3 regions of the Paenibacillus sp. MAH-35 genome follow, and region 1 is predicted to be linked to each of the others. Evidence: riboswitches for the same ligand, from Rfam matches in the RefSeq annotation. Region 1 holds a riboswitch; each other region holds the start of a gene.
What was found. Region 1 has a riboswitch for ZMP and ZTP ahead of rpiB (ribose 5-phosphate isomerase B). Riboswitches for the same ligand answer to the same signal wherever they lie in the genome.
Positions count from the first base shown of each region.

Region 2: linked by a shared signal. The riboswitch ahead of glyA (serine hydroxymethyltransferase) and the one ahead of rpiB (ribose 5-phosphate isomerase B) in region 1 are both predicted to bind ZMP and ZTP.
Region 3: linked by a shared signal. The riboswitch ahead of AC3Y2E_RS00220 (bifunctional 5,10-methylenetetrahydrofolate dehydrogenase/5,10-methenyltetrahydrofolate cyclohydrolase) and the one ahead of rpiB (ribose 5-phosphate isomerase B) in region 1 are both predicted to bind ZMP and ZTP.

Region 1 is NZ_JBYUPU010000033.1:26,957-30,228, forward strand. Features, by position in the region: gene AC3Y2E_RS25835 (manganese efflux pump MntP) at 1-168, shown strand, start outside; gene AC3Y2E_RS25840 (low molecular weight protein arginine phosphatase) at 265-846, shown strand; ZMP/ZTP riboswitch at 949-1,029, shown strand; gene rpiB (ribose 5-phosphate isomerase B) at 1,200-1,658, shown strand; gene AC3Y2E_RS25850 (TIGR01440 family protein) at 1,707-2,324, shown strand; gene glyA (serine hydroxymethyltransferase) at 2,567-3,272, shown strand, end outside.
Region 2 is NZ_JBYUPU010000012.1:107,268-110,539, forward strand. Features, by position in the region: gene AC3Y2E_RS15530 (heparinase II/III domain-containing protein) at 1-1,168, shown strand, start outside; ZMP/ZTP riboswitch at 1,325-1,403, shown strand; gene glyA (serine hydroxymethyltransferase) at 1,473-2,783, shown strand; gene AC3Y2E_RS15540 (phosphotransferase-like protein) at 2,947-3,272, shown strand, end outside.
Region 3 is NZ_JBYUPU010000001.1:59,140-62,411, forward strand. Features, by position in the region: gene AC3Y2E_RS00215 (ABC transporter substrate-binding protein) at 389-1,708, shown strand; ZMP/ZTP riboswitch at 1,763-1,847, shown strand; gene AC3Y2E_RS00220 (bifunctional 5,10-methylenetetrahydrofolate dehydrogenase/5,10-methenyltetrahydrofolate cyclohydrolase) at 1,953-2,819, shown strand; gene AC3Y2E_RS00225 (cyclodeaminase/cyclohydrolase family protein) at 2,816-3,272, shown strand, end outside.

The DNA of each region.
Region 1 (3,272 bases):
TTTTCCACCGACCTGGCTTTCACCGTCCTAATGTTCGGTTTGTTCGGGGGCGTGATGTCCGTATTCGGATTGCTTCTTGGCCGCAGGGCCGGACACTGGGTCGGAGAGTATGGGGAGGCACTTGGAGGAGTGATCCTGCTGGCGTTTGGTATCCGATTTTTGATATAAACGAATGCATGAGGTACAATAGATGCGTAATCTGCCGGTCGTGGCTGCCTAACTACACTTGACTGACATGTAGAAGCGGGAAAGCGGGGGAGACGGATGTACGAACGGATCTTATTTGTATGTACGGGCAACACGTGCCGCAGTCCGATGGCGGAAGGTCTATTTCGCAAGCTGGCGACGGAAGCGGGGCTGAACACCGAAGCCCGTTCGGCGGGGGTATCGGCATGGGATGGTTCGCCGATTTCGAAGCATTCCGCCAACATTTTGCGGAGCCGGGGATTTGCGGGCAGCTTGACTTCAAGCGCACTTTCCGGCGAGACAATAGCTTGGGCGGACCTGATTCTGACGATGACGACCGGGCACAAGCAGACGATCCTTCGCCGGTATCCGGAATCTGCGGATAAAGTGTACACGCTCAAAGAGTTTGCCGAGGACGACCCTTCGGTTACGGAAACGGTTGCGGAGCAGCAGCGGTTTCACTCCGAGCTGCAAATCAAGCAGGCGCTCGGACAGACGATTACAGATGACGAGCTTCGCCGGGCGAAGCAGCTTGGGCTCGGGATGCCTGATTTCGATATAGCCGACCCGTTCGGCGGGAACCAGGAAATCTACGAGCAATGCGCCGACGAGATCGAAACTTATGTCGTGAGGTTGATACGCAAGCTTGCGCAGGGCTGACCGCGGGCGGGCAGTTGCCCGCCCGGAGTGGCAGCAGGTGCGGAGATGGTTCTTCCGTCTTTACAGCGCTGACAGGATGCGTTATGATACAGGTAAGAGTAAGGACTCCGATGTAACTGGCGACAAGTGGAGATTACCACAATGGAGCATCGGGGAATACGGCCGGTCGCCTGGGCAAAGAGCAGCGGCGTTTCCACGTGGAACGCGAGTCATGCTCTTTTTTCGCTTTCCGTCGGTTATACTAGTACAAAGTCAAAGCTGACGGCATACCCCCGAGACGGGACCGTGTTCGCCGACGGGCATTTGAACTTGTACCAGGCGCAAGTCTAACTTCAGGAACGGAGGTAGCACGAATGAAAATCGCAATCGGTGCGGATCACGCGGGTTTCCGGTTGAAGGACGAGATCGTGGCTGTATTAAAATCGGAAGGGCATGAGGTGGAGGATTTCGGCTGCAATTGCTCCGATTCCATCGATTATCCGGACTATGCTGTGCCTGTGTGCGAGAAAGTGGCTGCGGGAGAGGCGGATCGGGGAATCCTCATATGCGGAACGGGGATCGGCATGACGATCGCCGCCAACAAGGTGCCGGGCATCCGCTGCGCGCTCGTGCACGATTTGTTCTCGGCCAAAGCGACCCGCGAGCATAACGACTCGAACGTGCTCGCTATGGGGGAACGGGTGATCGGACCCGGGCTTGCGCTCGAAATTGTGAAGGTGTGGATCGGAACCGATTTTTCCAAAGGACCGCGGCATGAAAACCGGATTCGCAAAATCAAAGAGCTTGAAGATAAATACGCGCTTCATCCATAAAGCCGGTTAAAGGCTCGGCTGAAGCTGACGGAAGGGGAGCGGCTTTCCGTGAGTAGCAAGCAGAAGGAAGAAGGGCTGAATCTGGCCCGGATCGGCAAGGACGTGGAGCAGGTTCTTCGCGAGCTGGTGCAGGTGGGCGGCATACGGCCGGGCCAGATCGTCGTGATTGGGACAAGCACAAGTGAAGTGATCGGCCGGCGGATCGGAACGTCCGGCACCGGAGCGGTAGCGGAGCATATTTTTCGGGCTGTCGATACCTTGCGGCGGGAAGCCGGCTTTTATCCCGCCTTTCAATGCTGCGAGCATCTGAACCGCGCGCTTGTCGTAGAGCGGGAGATGCTCCGCTCCTATCCTCAACTGGAGGAAGTATCGGTTGTGCCGGTGGGCAAAGCCGGCGGCTCAATGGCCGCATACGCCTACCGCCATCTGCAGGACGCTTGTGTCGTCGAAACGATCGCAGCACATGCCGGATTGGATATCGGCGATACGCTGATCGGCATGCATCTTCGCCGCGTTGCCGTTCCGGCACGTCCGTCGGTAAGGACGATCGGTCATGCTCACGTCACCATGGCTTATACCCGTCCGAAGCTGATCGGCGGGGTGAGAGCCGTATACGAGCTGGAACAGCCCGATCCGAAGGGCGGCGGCAGTACTTTTTGTGATTAGTCTGCAAGTGCGAGTTCAAAAAGTCCGGTTTTCAGCACCGAGAAGATGGGGTGAAGCTAGGAAATGAGGAGCGGAGCGTAGTGGGAGCTACGAGAGCACCGGAAGTTCCGGCTGAATTCCATATTCGATGTCGAGCAGGCTTCCTGATCTGCTTCGTGATCAAAAGTGGACTTTTTGAACAACCTTTACAAGATTTTATTATTATACACTTTACTACTATATAGCGGGAGGAACTGAATATTATGGAACATTTGCGTAAAGCCGATCCTAAGATTGTAGAAGCGATGAATTTGGAGCTGGGCCGTCAGCGTGACAAAATCGAGCTGATCGCTTCCGAGAACTTTGTCAGCCAGGCCGTTCTGGAAGCTATGGGAACCGTACTTACCAATAAATATGCGGAAGGATATCCGGGCAAACGTTACTATGGCGGCTGCGAATACGTAGATATCGTCGAAGATATCGCTCGCGACCGCGCGAAAGAGCTGTTTGGCGCAGAACATGCCAACGTTCAGCCGCACTCCGGCGCTCAAGCGAACCTGGCGGTTTATCTGGCGGCTTTGAAACCGGGCGACACGGTACTCGGTATGAATCTGGCCCATGGTGGCCATTTGACTCACGGCAGCGCGGTTAACGCATCCGGTATTTTATATAATTTCGTAGCATACGGAGTCAGCGAGACGGATTCCCGCATCGACTACAACGAAGTGCGCAAAGCTGCTTTTAAGCATCGTCCCAGAATGATCGTAGCCGGAGCAAGCGCATACCCGCGCATTATCGATTTCGAAGCGCTCGCTTCGATCGCGAATGATATTGGAGCCTTGTTCATGGTTGATATGGCTCACATTGCAGGTCTCGTTGCTGCGGGTCTTCACCCGAATCCGGTTCCGCACGCACACTTCGTGACCACAACGACTCACAAGACGCTTCGCGGTCCGCGCGGCGGGATGA
Region 2 (3,272 bases), on a different contig from region 1:
GCTGACCGACGACAACTATATTGATGTGCAGACCGATCTGCAAGGCATCGGCCCAAGCGAATTGACCGGCCGCTGGATCTTCGTCGATAATGACGGCGTGCGCAATGCGGCTTATGAAATCAAAAGCGCTGTGCCGCTTGCGGGCGGTCTGCTGCGGCTGTCGATCGGCGAGAAGACGGTTGTGCGCGGCTATCTCAACAACGCGAACTTCAACCAAGGCTACCAGTATGATGTCGCCGTCGGACGAGCGTTTGCGATTCCGCTTGTCTCCGAGACCGTCGCGGAAGACACGTTTCCGATCACCGAAGCGAGTGTGCAGGGAGGAAGCGGGAGCGGCTGGCATACCGGAGACGCTACAGTAGAACTGCACGTATACGGAAACGCAGCAGCGGTTCAGCGTACGGAATACCGGGTGGAGGCAGAACGCGGTCCGGACGGAGGCCCGGTCGCGCCCGGCAGTGGCGGCAGTTCCGGACATGCGGGAGCTACAGGAGAATGGCGGGTGTACAACGGACCGGTCACGCTGACCGCCGAGGGCGAATATCGCTTCACCTACCGTTCCGTATACGCGAACGGAACCGCGGAAGCCGAGAAAGCGTTCCTTGTGCGCATCGACCGAACCGCGCCGGCCATAACTGCGGCAATTAACGGCGTTACCGTGGAGGACGGCTCCGGCTTGCCGGATGATACGGCTTCGGTCGTCTTGTCCGTCTATGCGGCAGACACGCTGTCGGGCCCCGGCCGCATTCAGGTGTGGCTCGACGGGACGGAGCATGAACCGGGGACGCCGATTGCGATCGGCGGACGCTCCGAGCCTCTGTCGCTGCGGATCGTAGCTGCCGATCAGGCAGGCAATGCGAGGCAGTCGTTGATAACACTGCATCCGGCTGCAATCGCCTATACGTTGTCCGGACTGGAACAAATCGCCTTGGACGCAGCTACGTCCGAGGCCATACAGGGTATCTTGGCTGCGCAGCTTCAGTACCGGATCGATATCGTCGGCCTTCTGCTCGAACAAGGGGCCGTGCAGACAGCCGCGGCTTATTTGGCAGACTTTTCCGCCTACATCAGTGATCCGTCGGTGCTCCAACAGGGGCTGATTGCCCCTGCGGCTTCGCTTGAGCAGAAAAGCTACATTGCGGAGCTGATCCTTGGTCTGGAGAGTTAGCAGAGGCTGGGAGGAGGCTAGGGGACCGTCAATCTCCAAGCAGATACGTATAAGGGGGATTAGCGTAAACGCAGCCATTCCCGGATAAAGTAGAATCATCTCGCAAAGAATGATTGTTAACTGTCAGAATATTTGATATTATATGACTAATTAAAAGGTACTGCGTGTGACTGGCGGAGCATGGGGAACCATGAGGAAGCACGCGGGGTATGTGCCGTACGCCTGGGCGAGAGTGATTAATCTTCGGATTAAGCGCTCTTTTTTTGTTTTCCCCATCCAATCCCGCAAAGGAGAGTTGATCGAAGTGGAAACGATTCAGACGTATTTGGACCAGCATGACCCCGAGGTTGCAGCCATGACGGAGGCGGAAAGCGTTCGTCAAAAAAGCACGCTTGCGCTCATCCCGTCTGAAAACTATTCCTCCATGGCCGTCCGGCTGGCGCTGGCCTCCTCATTCACCAACAAGTACGCCGAAGGTTATCCGTATTTTTGGGAAAACGGCGAACGAAGCATGCAGAAAAACGGGAGGTATTATCGCGGACAGGCGAACACAAACGCCTTGGAGCGCTTGACCATCGAAAGGGCGCTGAAGCTGTTTACGCCGAATCCGGAGGCGTATCATGCCAATGTGCAGCCCTTGAGCGGTTCGCCGGCCAATCTTGCGGTGCTGCATGCGTTTTTGAAACCGGGAGAAACGTTTCTCGGGCTTTCGTTGGACTACGGCGGACATTTGACCCACGGGCACCACGTGAACGTGACGGGCGTATCCTATCGAGCCGTTTTATACCGACTGAACGCCGATTATGAGCTGGACTATGACGAAATCCGCGAGCTGGCCCGCCGTCATTCGCCCAAGCTGATCATCTGCGGGGCGACTGCTTATCCGCTGCGGATCGATTTTCAGCGCTTGGGGGAAATCGCCAAAGAGGCCGGCGCGTTGCTTGTGGCCGATATCGCTCACATTTGCGGACTGTGCGTGACCGGGTATCACCCTCATCCGTTCCCCCATGCCGATCTCGTCACCACGACCACGCACAAAATGCTGCGCGGACCGAGAGCCGGACTCATCCTATGCAAAAAAGAGCTAGGCCCCGCCATTGACCAAGCGGTGTTTCCGGGACTTCAGGGAGGCCCGCACATGAATACGGTCGCAGCTATGGCAGTCGCCTTTCGGGAAGCGATGAGCGGGGAATACAAGCAATACGCCGGGCAGATTGTCCGCAATGCGAAGACGCTGGCCGAACATTTGCAGGCGGAGGGCTTTCGTCTGATGGGCGGACGAACGGAGAATCACCTGCTGCTGCTCGATATCGTTCATTCCGCTAACGGGCTGGCTGCCAAGGATGGGCATTGGCTTTCGATTCGCTGGGAGCGGGCCGGCATTATTGCTAACAAAAACGCCGTACCCGGCGATCGGAAGCCTTGGTACCCGTCCGGCATCCGGTTAGGCACGCCGGCCGTAACGACGCTGGGAATGAAAGAAGCCGAAATGCGGCAAATTGGCGATTGGATCGTACGTGCCACCCGCGGGGCCGATAACGACGCGGAGCTGGAACAAATACGCACGGAAATCGCCGCTATGATGGAGCGGTTCGCACCGGGACAATTGGTTTAGAGGGATGCGGGGATGATTTGAATTGTTCAAGGGCTGTCGAGAGACGTGCGGCCCTTTTTTGAAGTTACGGGAGTTTAGTTTAATTATAGTTGTTTTTTATTTCCAGAATTACAGTTTCGCTGGTAAAATTGAAGGAACTGAACGAATAAGGGGTATTAAGAAAATGAGTAAAGGCAGAATCGTTTTTTTAAACGGAGTTACGAGTTCTGGAAAAACCTCAATAGTAGATGCTTTACAGTTAAAATCGCACGAATTTTATTATGTTGTTGCCAATGACCTATTTGAAGAAATGATAGGTGAACGTTATCTTCGTGAAGATTATTGGAAGTATTTAAGTGAAGCAATTATGATGATGTACCACACTGCCAAATTATTTTCTGACCATGGTAAAAATGTGCTTATTGACGGTATTCTGGTGGAAAGACCTGAATTAAGACCACATTATGAAAAAGTGAAGAATTTATTTTCTGGGTACCCCTTATACATGGT
Region 3 (3,272 bases), on a different contig from region 1:
TTGCTTGATTACCGCCTGCCGCCCACCGTCCGCCGTAGGCCCATTGCTTGATCAGAGTCTGTCCACCAGTCGCCCCCGGCGTATTGCCTGACCATCGTATGCCACCAGCCACCGTCCGCCCGCCTGCCATTGCCTTCCCCCGCCTGCCGCCCAGCCGCTTATCGCCCCATCGCCCGATATCGCCCCGCCCCCGTCTAAGCGCACTGACCGACTACCAGTCCATATCAAGCCGATGACGGGGTTTCCCCAAAAAACCACTGACAGTTAAATGAACCGCCAGCCTTCCCATTCGTGTCTAAAGCCATTAGCCGGAGTGCTGTGCTATATTTCTAATATGAAATCGCTTGCAGATCAAATTTCAAACAGATAACGATAAGGGGTGTCCATCATGAGTAAAAAAATGGTAAACGGTGTAATCGCAGCAGCGCTTGTATCCACAATGCTGGCCGCATGCGGAGGGAAAGGCCAAGCCGGTGTGCAGGGCGAAGACGTCCAGCAGCCGCCGAAGAAGGAAGAACCGATCGAGCTTGTCTTTTATGACGGCGGCGGCGACTGGCCGGCGGAAAGGTTCGAGAGAGAAATCGCGGGTCCGGTCAAACAAAAGTTCCCGCATATTACGCCGAAATTCGTACCGATGACGAACGGGAAAAAAGTGCAGGAGATGATTACGGCCGGCGAGCAGTTGGACCTCATTTTTTCGTCGACGGGACTCGTATACAACAATTTGCTCCAGCATGAGCTTCAAACCGATATTACGCCGCTCATCGAGAAATACAAGTTCGACTTGAATAAGCTCGAACCGGCGGTCGTCGACCAGATGAAACTGCTGGGCGGTGGAGGCATGTACGGGCTGCCTGTATTTATGTCGCCTGCTACCGTATATTACAATAAGGACATTTTCGACAAATTCGGTGTTCCGTATCCGAAGGACGGGAATACGTGGGACGATCTGTACGATCTGGCGAAACGGCTGACGCGGGAAGACGGAGGCGTCACGTATCGCGGGCTGTTCGTATCCGCCCAGCATTTCATGAGGCTGAATCCGTATTCGCTCAAAACGTTCGACCCGGCCACTCAGAAGGCGTCCTATTCCGAAGAAAAGTGGAAAAAGCTGTTCGACAATTTGACCCGTTTCTATACGCTTCCGGGTTATAACATGAACGGCAACCTGACGTATGTAACCAATCAGCGCAATACGTTCGTCAAAGACCGGACGGTCGCGATGTGGATTCCGGTCAGCACGCTGCACACGGCCCAAGAGCTGGAAGGCATGAATTGGGATCTGGCGACGTTCCCGGCGATGGCCGATCAGCCCGGCGTAGGGCCGCAGCCGTACCCGAACGCGTTCTGGCTGACGAATACGAGCAAGCATAAGGATCAGGCGTTCCAGGTGATGGCTTATCTGGCTTCGGAAGAGTTTCAATTGCCCGGCGTGAAGCGGGGAGAGTTCATATCCGCGCTGAAGAGCGAGGAGCTGAGAAAAGCGTTCGGTCAAGACGCGTCGATGTATAAAGGGAAAAACAGCAAAGCGATCGTACCGGCCAAGTTCGCTCCGGCGGCGCCGATCGGGAAATTCAACAGCGTCGCGGAAGGCAACCTGCTTACAGGCTTCAACAACGTAATCCTCGGCAAAAAGGACGTCAATACCGCGCTGCGGGAAGCGGAGGAAGCGACAAACAAAAAGATTCAGGAAGAGCTGAAAAAATAGAGCTGGCCTGCATTGCCAGCACGGACGAACTTTGATATGATGAGGGCAACTGAACAGTCCGCACGCGACTGGCGAATCAAGTGGGGCACCACTGGGGAGCGTGCGGAAGGGACAACTGCCGCTCGCCTGGGTAAAGTGTCCGGAGTACCGCATATAGCGGCTGCTTCGGATGCTTTTTTTGTTGTACGCCATTGCAGATATTGGGGATTCGTTAAAGGTTCCGCGATAACCGGGAGGGATACGTATGGGAGTATGGTTAAAGGCGAAGGAAACAGCCGAGCAAGTCCGTGCGGAAGTAGCGGCAGAAGCGGCGCGGCAGCGTGCAAACGGAACGATACCGAAGATAGCGGCGCTTGTAGTTGGCAGCGATCCGGCGTCCGTTTATTATGCGGAGACGAAACGTAAAGTCGCAGCGAAGCTCGGAATCGAGTTCGAGCTGATGAAACAGCCGGGAGATGTTACGCAAGATCAGCTGATCCGAATCGTATCGGAATGGAGCAGGGATGCAGCCGTACACGGAATTATGCTGGAGCTGCCGCTGCCCGCTCACATCTCGACTTCTGCGGTAGCGGAGGCGATCGATCCGCTCAAAGACGTCGACGGGGTCACACCGGCCAACCGGCTTGCCGTCATGACCGGCGAGCCCGGATTAGTTCCAGCTACTCCGCAGTCGTGCATCCGGCTGCTGAAGTCATACGGCTATACGCTGGAAGGAAAAAATGTAACGCTGGTCGGACGCGGTCAAACGGTCGGTTTGCCGCTGTTCCATATGCTGCAGCGGGAGCAGGCGACCGTCACCGTATGTCATTCGCGAACTCCCGATTTGACGTTTCATCTGAAACATGCGGATATTGTCGTAGCCGCTGTCGGGAAACCGGGAGTTATTACCTGGGAAATGATCCGACCCGGGACGATCGTCATAGATGCGGGCATCCATGAGCTGCCGGATGGAAGGATCACCGGCGATGTCGATCCGCGTGCGATCGAGGTTGCAGAAGCGATGTCTCCGGTCCCCGGGGGCGTAGGCACTTTAACGACGGCGCTGCTGTTCGAAAATGCGATGCGGGCGATTCGGCTGCAGCAGCAGGCTGGAAGGGAGGCCGCACGATGATGGAGCAGCAAAATGCGATGTTCGACCGGACGATTCGGTCGTTTGTTCAAGAAGCGGGAGCAGCCGTTCCGACGCCGGGCGGAGGCAGCATCTCGGCGCTCGTCGGAGCGCTCGGGGCCGCGATGGTGTCGATGGCGGCCAATTTTACACAAGGCGCGAAATTCGCCGGAGCGGAAGCGGCGATGAAAGAGGCGGTCGGCCGGTTGCAGGACTGGACCCGGGATTGCGAAGACTTGCTGGAGGCGGACGTCGCTTCTTTTGAACGATACATGTCGGCTCTGAAGCTGCCGAAATCGACGGACGAGGAGAAGCGGATGCGTGCGCAAGCGATCCAGGATGCGGCCGCGCAGGCGATCGAAGTGCCGCTCGCGCTTATGCGCGTATGCCGGGACGCCCTTGAGCAAACGGTGCGTATCGCGGAGTCCGCCAATCCGAACGTCATCTCCGATCTCG